DNA from 2 places in the Acinetobacter soli genome. Region 1 is predicted to be linked to the other one. Evidence: predicted binding sites of a transcription regulator. Region 1 holds the regulator's gene; the other holds the start of a gene.
What was found. The regulator PhoB, encoded in region 1, activates phosphate uptake and scavenging genes when phosphate is short. The targets are predictions, from matches to a motif close to TGTCATNAANCTGTCATAA.
Positions count from the first base shown of each region.

Region 2: KCV09_RS06090 (porin) is a predicted target of PhoB. The motif match lies at 4,698-4,716, and genes of this name have one in related genera.

Region 1 is NZ_CP073241.1:2,713,460-2,721,082, reverse strand. It holds gene KCV09_RS12545 (methionine aminotransferase) at 1-368, shown strand, start outside; gene KCV09_RS12540 (MATE family efflux transporter) at 456-1,823, shown strand; gene KCV09_RS12535 (SDR family NAD(P)-dependent oxidoreductase) at 1,889-2,725, opposite strand; gene KCV09_RS12530 (TetR/AcrR family transcriptional regulator) at 2,918-3,616, shown strand; gene phoB (phosphate regulon transcriptional regulator PhoB) at 3,813-4,523, shown strand; gene phoR (phosphate regulon sensor histidine kinase PhoR) at 4,533-5,891, shown strand; gene zapE (cell division protein ZapE) at 6,045-7,139, shown strand; gene KCV09_RS12510 (sulfite exporter TauE/SafE family protein) at 7,226-7,623, shown strand, end outside.
Region 2 is NZ_CP073241.1:1,325,455-1,333,077, forward strand. It holds gene KCV09_RS06060 (O-succinylhomoserine sulfhydrylase) at 1-849, opposite strand, end outside; gene KCV09_RS06065 (alpha/beta fold hydrolase) at 989-2,086, shown strand; gene KCV09_RS06070 (NAD(P)-dependent oxidoreductase) at 2,091-2,963, shown strand; gene KCV09_RS06075 (hotdog fold domain-containing protein) at 3,047-3,565, opposite strand; gene KCV09_RS06080 (YARHG domain-containing protein) at 3,899-4,168, shown strand; gene KCV09_RS06085 (HIT family protein) at 4,200-4,613, shown strand; gene KCV09_RS06090 (porin) at 4,854-5,945, shown strand; gene KCV09_RS06095 (YidB family protein) at 5,985-6,611, opposite strand; gene KCV09_RS06100 (DUF6231 family protein) at 6,716-7,177, opposite strand; gene KCV09_RS06105 (DUF2797 domain-containing protein) at 7,211-7,623, shown strand, end outside.

The DNA of each region.
Region 1 (7,623 bases):
CAGCACAAGTTGCATTGGCTGAGTACATGCGCCAGCACCCCACCCATATTCCAGCGCTTCCTGATTTTTATCAGGCCAAACGCGATCTGTTTAATCAAGGGCTCAGCGCAAGCCATTTTCAGTTTACGCCCACACCGGGAACATATTTCCAATGCGTCGATTACAGCGCCATTCGACCCGATTTAACCGATGTCGAGATGTGCTATTTCTTGGCTGAACAGTATGGTGTGGTGGCTATTCCCTTAAGTGTTTTTTATCAATCACCCGATCCGAAGATGCGTTTAATCCGCTTCTGCTTTGCAAAAACAGAACAGACACTCACACAAGCGACACAGCGTCTTGCAGAGTGCTCGCCTTGGCTATCATAAAATAGAAAATATATTCACTATACCCTACCCCGCACGTGCTATTTTGAAATCAAAGATCAATAAAATCGCACGTGCCAAGGAGAGCCAATGTCCCCAAAACGCTCGTTGATTACAGAGCAGAAGTTATGGAAAACATTTTTAATTTTTTTGCTTCCTTTAATTGCAACCAATACCTTACAAAGTCTATCGGGAACCATTAATACCGTCTTTGTCGGACAAATGATGGGTGTCAATGCCGTTGCGGCAGTGGCCGTCTTTTTTCCAATTCTGTTTTGTATGATGGCGTTTATTATTGGGCTATCGGCAGGCTCTACAGTCTTAATTGGTCAGGCTTGGGGCGCACAAAATATTGAAAAAGTCCGAACCGTAGTCGGCTCTACGTTGTTTATGACCCTCATCATAGGTTGTGTGATTGCAGGACTCGGCGTGTTCTTTAGCCGTGAAATTCTGACCCTTCTGGGCACCGATGCCAAAGTGATGCATTTGTCGTTGCCCTATGTGCAATGGATGCTGGCGGGTAGTCCACTGTTGTTTGTCTATATTATTTATACCTCGATCTTGCGTGGTGTAGGCGACAGCATCACGCCATTGATTGCGCTCGGCATGACCAGCTTGATTGGGCTGGTGATCACACCTGTGTTAATCGGCGGTTATTTTGGTTTTCCCAAAATGGGCATTGTCTCACCCGCCATTGCAACTATTTTCGGTTATGTATTGGTTTTAGGGTTTCTGGCGATTTACCTGAATAAAAAGAATCATCCGCTGAAGCCCGACTGGGCACTGCTGCGTCATATTCGGCATAACCGCGAAGTCAGTCCACTGATTTTACGTTTGGGTATTCCAACCGGTATTCAGATGATCACCACCTCGGTGGCTGGACTGGTCATTGTCGGGCTGGTCAATCGCTTCGGTGCCAATGCAACTGCGGCCTATGGTGCAGTGAATCAAGTGTTAAATTATATTCAGTTTCCGGCACTCTCTATCTCGATTGCGGCTTCTATTTTTGGGGCACAAGCAATTGGTATGGGGAAATCGGATCTATTGTCCCGAGTCACGCGTACGGCTTTAGGAATGAACATCGCCATTACTGGTAGTCTGGTGGTTTTAGCGTATTTATTTTCAAAGTATTTAATGGCACTGTTTATCACTGATCCAAGTGTGGTCGAGTTGGGTCAAGAATTGCTGTTTATTGTACTCTGGTCGATTTTATTTTTTGGCGCCGGTTCAATTTTTGCCTCGATCATGCGTGCCAGCGGGACAGTGAATGTGCCGATGATCATTAATATTGTGGCCATCTTATTGATTGAAGTCCCTTGTGCTTATTGGTTCAGTTCAATGTGGGGCTTAAAAGGTATCTGGATTGCTTATGCGCTGGCTTTTGTATGCTTGAGTTTTTTACAGGCGGCTTATTATCAGTTTGTCTGGAAGAAAAAGGCCGTTCGCGCACTGATTTAATTAGGGCGATAAAAAAAGGACCGATACTGTATCGGTCCTTTTTTTCAGCGCATGGCATGAAATACTTAGAATTTTTTACTCATTGACGTCGCCAGTGCAGTCACTTTCTGGTATCCCGTTGGGAACAGACGCTGCATTAGATCCAGTGTCTTGGCATCGTTACCAATCAGTACACGGCGCTTGTCTTTACGCACCGCATCTAAGATTTGGCGAGCCGCCTCTTCAGGTGGGCAACGCAACAGCTTATTAAACGATTTGATCGATTTTTCCGGATGCATTCCCAGTGTTTTCAAGCTGTCATTCATTTTGGCAGCGTTGGCAATATTGGTTCGAATTCCTCCCGGATGAACACATAATGCGCTTACGCCACAATTTTCAATATCCAGTTCTTGACGCAACGATTCGGTAAAGCCACGTACTGCAAATTTTGATGCATTATAAGCCGATTGGGTGGGCTGCGCCGTCAAACCAAAAAGACTGGAAATATTGATAATATGCCCCTCTTTGCTTTGTTTAATCAGCGGCAAAAACTCTTTGGTGCCATAAATCACGCCCCAAAAGTTAATGTTCATTATCCATTCCAGATCTTCATAGCTTTCGCCTTCAACTGTTGAGCCAAGCGCGACACCGGCATTGTTGAAGATCATATTGACCGAGCCGTGGTTTTGCACGGTTTCTTGTGCCCACTGCTTAACAGCGTGGCGGTCGGCCACATCGACTTTTTTGGTGGTCACGCGAATTTGATAGGGTTTAAGTAGCGCAACTGTGGCCTCTAAGCCTGCTTCGTTTACATCACTCAACGACAAGTGACAGCCTTCTTTTGCAAGCAATAGCGCCAATTGCTGACCAATCCCTGAACCTGCACCGGTAATCGCTGCCACTTTATTTTTAAAATTTTTCATGTTCGCTTCCTTCAAGTTTGAGCGATTGACCCATTTTGCCACGTCGCACTCAACATCACTATATTTTTGACAATCCACATTGTCAATATAGTCCAAGTACCAGCAAATACCAACACCAGCCGATGACTGATTCGGTCATTTGTAAAAAAACTTGCTACACTAACAACAGACTTTCGGAGAACCCTTGCAGCGATGACCGCAGCCAAACTTGATCGACACAGTGCGTCGTCTTCCAAAAAAAAATCGCAGGAGCGCCAGTTTAAGGGGCTGTCCCTGACTGAGCGGAAAACGGCAAGACGAGAAAAACTTATCGAAGCTGGAATTGAAGCCTATGGCACTTCAGGCTTTTTTTCTGTAACCGTCAAAGACATTTGTAATCAAGCCAAGCTCACAGAGCGTTACTTTTACGAATCTTTTAAAAAGAGCGAAGACCTGTTTCAGACGATCTTTTTAAAACAGATCGAAACGCTGCAAAATAATGTGATGCAAGCCGTCATGAAACACAACGCCACGCCGGAAAACATGATCGATGCGGGCTTAACTGCTCTCTTACGCACCCTTAAAGACGATCCACGCTTGGCGCGTATTATTTATATCGATGCCATGCTGGTACAGGAATTACATAATCAGGCCACCATTCAAGAAACCATGATGCGTTTTGATCGCATGATTCAGGCACTGGTGATGCTGAGCATGCCCAATCTACGTTATAGCGAGCAAGAGCTTTCACTGGTTTCTTCAGGTCTGAACGGTTATGTCACACAGGTGGCGATTCGCTGGGTGATGGGTGGCTTCAAACAATCTCTAGATGATGTGCTGTTTGCCTGCCGGATTGTGTTTGTGTCGCTGCTGGAAAAGCTGTCACACGATCCGGCTCAATCTAAAGCTTGACCACAGCCTAGATCGATGAAATCTCAATGACGACGCCCGTATTAAACGATCGGATTGTGGTTTTATTTGTCACAATTCATTGCAAAAATCCACTTCAGTGCAATTTTTGCAATGATACTGTCATAATTAATCTTTGTAATAAGCCTGTCATAAATAAAAGCGGTTTACCGTTTGAACCCTTATAGGATATTGCGCTGTGAAAGATGACTATATTTTAATCGTCGATGATGAATTACCCATCCGCGAAATGATCCATACCTCTTTGGATATGGCAGGCTTTCAATGTTTGCAGGCAGAAGATGCGAAACAGGCACATCAGATGATTGTCGATCAGCGCCCAGTTCTGGTATTACTCGACTGGATGTTACCCGGCGGGATCAGTGGGGTCGATCTGTGTCGCCGTCTCAAACGTGACGAAAATCTGGCTGAAATTCCAGTGATTATGCTCACTGCACGTGGCGAAGAAGACCATAAGGTACAAGGCCTAGATGCAGGTGCAGACGACTACATGACCAAACCGTTTTCCACACGTGAATTGGTCTCTCGCATTAAAGCCGTGTTGCGTCGTGCCAATGCACTCAGCGGTGAAAAAGTAATTGATGCCAACGGCTTGATTTTAGATCCAGTCAGTCAGCGTGTCAGTTTTGGCAGCAATATCTTAGACATGGGGCCAACCGAGTATCGTCTTTTGGCCTTTTTTATGACCCATCCTGAACGCGCCTATACCCGCGCACAGTTGCTCGATCAGGTCTGGGGTGGCAATGTTTATATTGAAGACCGAACTATTGATGTACATATCCGACGCCTGCGTAAGGTACTCGAACCTTTTGGTGTCGATCGTTTTGTACAGACCGTGCGTGGCACGGGATATCGCTTCTCGACCCGCGCAGATTTGGCAGCAGGCTAAGACTTGACTATGTACGAACCGTATCCTGTCCCCGAACTGGCGCGTGAGCATAAACGCTTTCGTTACAGTAGCTTATGGGCATTTGCCAAACAGGATTTACGCCTACTGGCCTTTCTTCTGGTGATTGCCGCCTGTATTGGTCTGGGTTTGGGCTACTTTTGGGCCGGTATTTTTATTGCCTTTCTGATTTTTTTTGGCTTGCAGCTTCGGTCGTTGTACATTGTTAATGAATGGATCTCGAATCGTCCCTACGATACCCCGCCCAATTTAAACGGTATCTGGGGCGCATTGTTATTCAATGTATATCGGGCACAGCGTCAAGAGCGGATTGTACAGGCCGAAATGGTCGGACTGATTGACCGTGCGCAATCGTCATTGATTGCACTCAATGAAGCCGTGGTGCTAATTGATGACCTGCACCAGATTGAATGGTGTAACCCAGCGGCAGAAGGTTTACTGGGCATCAAGATTCTCGATCGCGGTCACAATATTTTAAGTATTTTACGCCAGCCCAAATTTATTGAATATTTTAATCATATTGATCAGGCGCCCGACGGCATCAAAATCAAATCGTCGTTGTTTGACGATCAGTATGTACAGATCAAATTGACCCGTTTTGGCGAGCAAAGTCGTTTGCTGGTGGCCTACGATGTCACCCGAATTCACAATCTTGAGCAGATGCGTAAAGATTTTGTCGACAATATTTCGCATGAATTACGTACGCCTCTGACCGTTTTGAGCGGCTATATCGAAACGTTCACCGATCAGGAAGATTTAAATCCACGCTGGAAACGCGCTTTCGATCAAATGCAATCACAAACCAAACGCATGAATGCACTGGTGAATGATCTGCTGTTACTTTCGAATCTGGAAAATAATAAAACCATTGCCAAAAATCAGATCATTGAAATGCCAAGTCTGATGAATCAGCTTTTTGACGACGCCCAAGCCTACAATGTTGACTACGGACATACCCTAAATCTGGATATCGACAGCCACTGTGATCTGATTGGCTCCGATATGGAAATTGCCAGCGCCTTTAGTAATCTGATCACCAATGCCATCAAGTACACGCCCAAGGGCGGAATTATTACCATTGGTTGGCACGACGATGGCGAACACGGCTACTTTACCGTACAAGACAACGGCATTGGTATAGATCCCAAACACTTGCCGCGTTTGACCGAACGTTTTTACCGTGTCGACAGCGCCCGCAGCCGTGCCACAGGCGGAACGGGTCTTGGGCTGGCCATCGTTAAACATGTGCTGATGCAGCACGGCGCTTATCTCGATGTCGTATCTAAAGAAAATGAAGGTTCGACGTTTAAGGCCATTTTCCCCAAAGAACGTTTGTACCAGATGATGTAAACACACCCTCTGCTCTGTATTGCTGGGCAGCACAACATGCTGATTCCATCTGTTAAAACCGCCATAATCTGCGTATAGTGGCGGTTATTGTTTTTATAATCATAACAAATCTTGATCAAGCCCCCTTCAAGATGGGCTATACGAGCAATCGACATGACACAGTACACCGGCCAGAGCCCAAAACAGTACTATCAGGCTCTGATTCAGCAGCAAGCCATTTTGGCTGATCCTTCGCAGCAGGCGGCAATTGAACAATTAAATGAGATCTGGGAGAAACTGGAACGCCCCAAAGCATTTTTTATACAGCGCCCTATTCGTGGGCTTTATATGTGGGGCAGCGTTGGCAGCGGTAAAACATGGCTGATGGATATTTTTTACCAGTCCTTAAGCTATAAAAAGAAAGTCCGCATCCATTTTCATCATTTTCTAAAAAACATTCATCAGCAGCTGGTGCATTACCGCGGCACGCGTGATCCACTTCAGCACATTGCCAATGACCTGATTAAAAAATATAAACTGATTTGCTTCGATGAGTTTTTTGTCAGTAATGTCACTGATGCGATGATCTTGTCCAATCTGTTTAACTTACTGTTTGCCAAGCGCGTGATTTTAGTGGCAACGTCAAATATCGATCCAGATAATTTGTACAAGCATGGCTTACATCGAGAGCGTTTCTTACCGACCATCCGCCATATTCATACGCATTGCCACATTCTCAAGATTGGCAATGCCCTCGATTATCGCGTGGTAAAAGGCCACCATGTTCTGGATCAGTTTTTCTATTCGCCCCTCGATGCAACGGCCGATGCATGGTTAAGCAGTATTTATCGGCATCTGACCCAGCACAATGCACATCCCACGCTGATTCAAATCAATCATCGCGATTTAGAGGCACTTGGCGTACATGAGCGCGTGGCGTGGTTCAGCTTTGATCGGCTATGCCGCGATGCACGTAGTCCGGCAGATTTTATCGAGCTGTGTCGTCGCTATGACCATGTGCTGATTAGCAATATCACCGAGTTAACGGACGCCATTTACGATGCAGTGCGACGCTTTATTTATCTGATTGATGAGTTGTATGAGCAAAAAGTAGTGCTGTATTTGACTGCTGAGCAGCCGATTGAACAGCTCTACACAGGTGAAAAGCTCAAATTCGAATTTCAGCGCACCTTTTCGCGCTTACAAGAAATGCAAAGTCGTGACTATCACGAGGCACGTATAGCCGTCACGCATAAAGAGATTCATTAAAACCATAAGCTGCTGCGTAGAGGTCTTGCTTGCCACATCTCGATCTCGCGCAGTCGATGATTCACACAATAAAAACGGAGTTTAGCGTGGCTTTTATCGATTTTTCCATCGTTCAGATCAGTGTCATGCTCATGGCTGTTCTGTGTTCGTATATTATTTTTGGCATGATTGGCTTTGGAACGGCGCTGATTGCCAGCCCAGTTCTCCTCCAGTTTTTACCATTGGCCGAGATTATTCCCTTACTGGCACTTCTAGATTTATGTGCTGCCCTATCGAATCTCATCAGAGATGGTAAAAAAGCCGATATGATCGAGCTTAAACGGCTGATTCCGCTGATGTGTGTGGGTAGTCTAATCGGATTTTTATTGCTGCTTAAAATTAAACCTGAAACGTCTTTATTGGCTTTTGCGGTATTTATTTTACTTTATGCGCTTTATGCATTAAGTGGAATTCAACCTGAGCGTCGCTTTGACTCCAAACATGT
Region 2 (7,623 bases), 1.4 Mb from region 1:
CTCATGTTGGTTGAGCCATTCCGCGATTTTTTGTGCATTTTCACAATGCACTCTCATTCTGAGTTTCAGCGTTTCAAGCCCTTTAAGGAAAATCCATGCGTTAAAAGGACTCATCGATGGCCCTAATGTACGTACCACGCCAAAGACTTCCTCAAGCAACTTATGGCTACCTGTGACTGCACCACCTAATGCACGGCCTTGCCCATCGATATATTTAGTTGCAGAGTAGATCACCAAATCTGCCCCTAATTTGAGGGGCTGTTGCAATACAGGTGTACAAAAGCAGTTATCGATCACCAGCATGGCATTTTGTGAATGAGCAATTTCTGACAATGCGGGAATATCAGCAACCTCAGCTAACGGATTCGATGGCGACTCTGCAAATAAGATTTTTGTTTCAGGACGCAAGGCATTTTTCCATGCATCCATGTCGTTTAAATCGACAAAGGTAACCTCTACACCGAATTTTGCGATGTACTTTTCAAACAAAGCCACAATTGAACCAAAAACGGCACGCGAACAAATGACATGATCGCCCGCTTTTAAAAATGCCATACAAACTGACAAAATTGCACCCATTCCCGAGCTGGTCGCAATCGCACGTTCTGCACCATCCATTGCCGCTAGACGCTTTTCAAACATGGCCACCGTTGGGTTGGTAAAACGAGAATAAATATTGCCCGACACTTCACCTGAAAATTTTGATGCCGCTTCAGCTGCATTTTTATAAACAAAAGATGACGTCAAATAAATCGGCTCGGCATGTTCGCCTTCAAAGCTGCGGTTATGACCGGTTCGAATGGATAATGTGTCTACTTGATATTCTAATTCATCGTCATGGCTATGCATTGCTGTGCTCTCAGTCTTAAGACCGCTCATATAAAAATGCCAACATTTTGAGCGTGTCATGTATTTAAGGTCAAGGTAAAAGATCAATTAATCGCTTAGACTGCATCCAAACCCTTTCGGATTTTGGAAAATGCAAAGAATGGATTCACTCAAATCCCTTATTCACAACCAGCAGATCAAGCTTAAACATCTTTCGGCTCGACTCTTTAGGGAAGAATCTCTCGTTATTTCTCAAACTACGCCTTATCAGGTGATTGGTGAGTTTGGGCAAACACGCATCCGCTATTATGCAGCAAGCACTAAACGATATAAAGAACCTCTGGTTTTTGTTGCACCGCTTGCCATCAACATGGCCATTTACGATCTTTATCCGTATCGCTCATTGATTCGTTACTTTCAAGAAAACGGATTTGATATCTATCTGATTGACTGGGGCCGTTTAAGCTATCGTGATCGACATCTGAATTTTTTATCGTTCATCGATGACGCCCTACCGCGTTATTTAAAGATGATTTGCGCACACGCCAAAAGTGATCAGGTGTCGTTGCATGGCTGGAGTATGGCTGGGATTTTTGTCATGCTCTATACCGCCTTGCATCATGCGAAGCATGTAAAAAACCTGATTGTACTGGGAAGCCCTATCGATAGTTATGCCTCGGGAAGAATTGGCAAGCTGTATCGTTTTGTCCATAACACCATCCAAAAAAATCCGTCTCTTGAACGTCGCATTTATGCGGGTTTACCCAAAAAACTGATTCATACGCCGGGCGTGTTAAATGCGTTGGGATTTAAAATTTTAGATCCTAAAGGCTGGATTGATGGTCACGTACAGTTACTTAAAAATCTTGAAAGCAAAAAACTGGTTCAGGAGCATGCCACACTGAGTCACTTTTTAAATAACATGATTGATTATCCGGGGGGAATCAATCAGGACATGCTATTTAATGTTTGGCTACAAAATCCATTAAAAGATGGCAAAATTCAGCTTAAAAATACCATAGTCGATCTAAAGAATATTGATTGCGCGCTTTTGGTGGGTGCAGGTCGTTCCGATCAGCTCGTCACAGCAGACGCGGTAAAACCATTAATTAAATTGACAAACAGTACAGATGTCACGTTTACTCTTATTCCGGGTGGACATCTGGGTTTGATGTCGAGCCAAGCCAGTTCCGAAGAGTTTTGGCCGCAGTTTAAAGATTGGTTAATACAACGTTCAACGCAAATAAAGAAAGAGTAAATCTATGATTCAATCAGTTGCATTTATCGGTTTAGGCGCTATGGGATATCGTATGGCGTCGCATTTACCGAAGCATTTTGACACGGTCTATGTATGGAATCGAAACTTTGAAAAAGCCAAACAACACGCCAATGAGTATGGTACTCAGGCAGTTGAACTTGAACAGGCTGTACAAGCCGATGTTATTTTTTCATGTTTACCTACCAGTAGAGATGTCGAAAACCTGATTGAATCGTTACAACTTAAACCCGGCACCATCTGGGTAGATTGTACCAGTGGCGTGCCAGACTCGGCGCGCACCTTGTCTGAAACACTTAAAGCCCAAAATGTAGATTATCTCGATGCACCAGTGAGTGGTCAGACCATTGGCGCCGAAAATGCAACACTTACCGTGATGGTCGGTGGTGATGCCGCTGCCTTTGAGCGTGCCTATCCGGCGATGCAAGCGATTGGCAAATTGATCAAACATGTAGGTACATCTGGTGCGGGCTTTGCCGTGAAGGCCGTCAACAACATGTTGCTTGCAGTTAACCTGTGGTCGGTGGCAGAAGGATTTACTGCACTCAAAGCCCACGGCGTTAATTTAAATGAAGCGCTAGACTGCATCAATGCCTCAAGCGGAAAAAGTGGCGTGACTGAAACCGTGTTGCCTCAGCGTGTGTTAAATCGAAGCTTTCCGGTCACATTTGCACTTCCGCTCTTAGCAAAAGACACTGGAATTGCATTAGATTTACTGCAATCTGCAAAACTTCCTGCACCAGTGATAGGATTAACGCAAAGCCTGATTCAGGCCGCAAGCGCAACAGCCGACGAAAATAGTGATTTTTCTGCGGCTGTAAAGTTTTATGAATCTTGGAGCAAAATCACACTTGAATAGCCAAAATTTTAAAAGTCGCATGCTTTTACTATAAGCTATTCATACAAGTCATTTTTTAGGTAAGAGAATCATCTAGTGTTCTTTTACCTTTTTTTATTCTTTTCTGTCACCCAAAGGGTAATGACACCATCAACCACCAACACGCCATCGGCTGTGTGTGCCTGAACCTGAATTTCAAAATCACCCGTATGCCAATCTTGTGCAATCGAAGCGGTCAGCTTGATATCTGAGTCGGCCTTCGCCAAATAACTGACTTGCATTCCTTTGGGTAACCAACGTAAATGTTTTGGAACAGATGCTTCTGCCAATACGCCCATTACAAATTCAAGCCCATTACAAATGGCAATCACGTGCACTGTGCCAATATGATTTTCTAAAGATCTTCTTTTCTTGATATGGGCGATACAGCTTTGCGTATCTAAATGCTCAATCACAGGATCAACTGTTTTAAAATAAGGTGCGACCCGACTCACTACTTTAGATAAAACCGTTAAACCACCCGGTATATGGCGGAGTGATTTAAATAGCGCCAATACATCATTTTCATGTAGATGCGGCTGCTTTAAAAATTTTGCTTTTAAACTTGAAATATAATGACTCATGTCTTTGCTCTTTTGAGAATTTGATTGCATTACACTGGGGTGATCTTAACTACCGTACTCAAATCACGCACTAAACTGAAATTGAGGGTATCACCCAGATGCACTTTTGATAACAATAAAAACTGAACCACTCATTTAAAACCATAAAAACTAAGCTCTTTTTATCGCCTCATGAAGTCCAACAAGAATTATCGGCGCTTTTTTACAAGATATGGATGAAATATGAAGCGAAATTACACTTGAGTAATTATTCAGCATTGAATTATTTTTGAAACCCCTTATATTGGGAAATAGGTCGTTACAATTAAGTCGACGATACAAGAGGAAAAGCGCATGAATAAGCTTGCTGTTGCATTTTTTACTGGACTCATTACCTTAAGTGGTGCCTCAGTGTTCGCTGCAACACCTGAACAAGAGTGTAAAAAACTGCAAGATGATTACAACCTCATTTATGCAGCAAAAGGCTTCTGCTTTAAAGATCCGGAAGCGAAAGCCAAATATGGTAATGATAACTGCTTTACCACCAAGCCAAAGTTTTCAGACAAAGAGCAGCAACGACTTGACCAGATCAAAGATCGTCAGAAAGAATTGAACTGTAAATAATCCCTGCTGTTGATGTTGATAAGGAATAAACATGGCTTACGATGACCAAAACATTTTTGCGCGTATTTTACGTGGTGAACTTCCGGCTATAAAAGTGTATGAAGATGATCACGTGCTTGCATTTATGGATATCATGCCTCAGGCCGATGGTCATACACTTGTGATACCAAAAACTCCTGCTGAAACTCTGCTGGATTTACCAGCTGATGCAGCAGCCTACACCATTCAAATTGTGCAAAAAGTTGCGCAGGCAATTGAGAAAGCACTTGATGCAAAAGGCATTGTATTAATGCAATTATCTGGTGCGGCGGCAGGTCAAACGGTTCCACACGTACACTTTCATCTGATTCCAAGTTCAATTCATGAACTCGGCCGCCATGCAGCCCAAATGGGTGATCAAGAGAAAATTGCTGGGTTTGCAGAAAAAATTAAAGCTGCACTCTAGTCGTTATAGAAATTAAAAGGAGCTTCGGCTCCTTTTTTATTGGTCAATTTAAGCATATAGAATAAAGATAAGTTTTCCATAACTCGTCATTAAATTGTCACTTAGTCTTCACCCCTTTGTAACAAAGTTTGCAGATACTGCTTAGCAAGTTGGTGAGCTTATGTAACTTTTTGTACAGAAGCAAACTTATAAAAGTGAATTGGATCTTCTGCCAGTTACAAAAAATCGTGGAGATATTTAATGAAAAAATTGCTTCTTGTTGCTGCTGTTTCAACGTTGGGGTTTAGTACTGTTCAAGCTGCACCTACACTATATGGTAAGTTGAACGTGACTTTGGATCAGGCTGATAATTTCGACTTTGCAGGCAACAACGTGACAGCGCTTAACTCAAATGCTTCACGTATCGGGATTAAAGGCGAAGAAAAATTAACCGATAAACTTTCTGTACTATATTTGGCAGAATGGGCAATTTCGACTGATGGTTCTGGCTCTGACGGTGACTTGAATGCGCGTAACCGTTACTTGGGCTTAAAATTCAAGGATATCGGTAGCCTTAAAGCAGGTAAATACGATTCTTACTTTAAAACTGCGGCGGGTAACAACCAAGACATCTTTAACGATCACACCATTTTGGATATGACCTCTGTACTACATGGTGAAGAGCGTCTGAACAACGTGATTGGCTTTGAAACTGATAAAAATCTGATCATTCCGGGTTTGCAGTTCAATATCATGGCGCAGCAAGGCGAACAAAATACTGGTGACAATACTGCTTTGGGCCAAGAAGGCAAACGTAATGGCTTTGGTGACAGTATTTCAACCTCACTCAGCTACGAAAACAAAAAATATGGTTTGGCTGCTGCTATTGCAGGTAACTTTGGTGTGGCTGGTAAATACAATGCCTACAACCTTTCTGGCATTTACTCAGATGCAATCCGTCTGACCGGTTCGGTTGATTTTGCAACTTATGGTCTAGATGGTTTTGTGGTAGGTGCGTTATGGCAAAATGCCAAACCAACTGACGATACTGTATCGACCACTGCAAGCTCTGTTGTGACCTCATACCGTGGCCTTGAAGAAGATGCTTATGGTATTACTGCAGCGTATGCGTTCCCATCAACACCATGGAAACTCAAAGCTGAATATATTGCCTCAGATACGTCTGTAGATACGCGTTCAGATCGCAAGATTTCACAATATGGCCTTGGGGTAGATTACAACCTCAATAAGCAAGCCCGCTTGTACGGCGTGTTGGCTCAGCAAAAACGTGACTGGTTAGCTAGCGATGATAAGCGTACCGTGATTGGTTTAGGTATGGAATACAATTTCTAAGCCTTACAGCTTACATAAAATAAAAGGGCTAATGCCCTTTTATTTTTTTAAGAAACCCGAAACCAAATTAAGCACATTTTGAATATCTTGATTGGCTTCTTGTGAGTTGGTCTTATCGCCTTGAGGCGTTAACGAGTTGATAATTTGTGGCAAAACTGACGAAATAGCACTATATACATCCTGCTTAGGTGCTTGAGTTTGCTGTGCCACCTGCTCGACCTCTTGATCATCAAAAAGCTGCTCAACCTGCTCCTTAGCCACATCGTGGTTATTGGTTTGCTGAGGATCCACCCAGCTTTGCACCTGAGTACCCAGACCTGCATTTTTAAGCTTATCGAGCGCGCCTTGCAAACCACCTTGCTTTTGAATCCATGCCAAAATAAGTGGTACAACTGCAATCAGTAACGTTTGCGCTGTACTTTTGCCTGCTCCCGTTGCCGATGTATTTGAGCTGTTTCCAAACTGATTGAGCACTGAGCTTAAAATCCCGCCTAATCCAGTATTGGTATTTTGCTGCGGATTCGCTTGTTGCTGCTGCGTTTGGCCACTGAGTTGCCCAAGTACACTACCTAAAATCCCACCCAGCCCGCTATTTTGCGAAGATTGGGAATTATTGCCAAGCGCCTGCTTTGCGAGCGTTTCAACAATATTTTTTAAATCTGTCATTGTTTGAATCCTGCCATCATTTTTTCTATCGTCTTAAACAGCATAGAAAAAGCAGAGAGCGGATTCAAAATACAATTTGTATTTTTTTACTTAACAATGATGTATTACCAACGAAATTTATCCCAGTTTTCAGGGTTGGCCCAAAATTTGGAGTTAAACCAGTCTGGTACATGTTTATAGGTCAAAATGTTAAATTGCCATAACGCAAAATCTGCCTCGTGAAGGGTTTTATCAATTAACTGGGTAAATCCTAATGAGCGCAATAATTTCTCGTCTTGTCTTTTACTGACCACCACAATCCGTTTGGCCATTAAATCACGCAAACGGACCAGTACTTGCGCTTTTTCTGTCTCTGAAATGTTTTGCATTTCAGCGGTATCAAAAACAACAAAACCCAAATCATAACGCTGCGTAAAAGGAAGACTTAAAAACGCATTTACGCTAAAATAATGCCACTGAATTGCGCTATTTTGGTCAATATTCTGACCTATACAAAGTGCAGTATGTATGGGCTGTTCACTTGATAAATCGTCTAGCATAGAAGTGATGACATTCTGTTCAGCCATAACTGCAACCTTTCTTGATGAGAGTTTAAATTCATGGAACTACAAGGCATTTGCCATAAAATGCACGCAGCTGCCAAAGACTGTAGTGTAACTGATCCACACACAAGCAAGGCAAATGTTGAATACAAATTTGTTCTAAATCGTTCAGAAGTTGATCTTCCATTTGTACCGGGCCAAGAAGTCGAAATTGAATGGACAGGTAATATTTATTGCACTTCTTGTGGTGCTAAAACACCTAAATCATATGCACAGGGTCACTGCTTTAAATGCTTTAAAACCAAAGCAGAATGTGACCTATGTATTATGAAGCCCGAAACCTGTCATTATCATTTGGGTACCTGCCGTGAAAATGAGTTTGCACACAATGTGTGCTTTCAGCCGCATATCGTTTACTTGGCGAATTCAAGTGCATTAAAAGTGGGAATCACTCGTATCAGCCACATGCC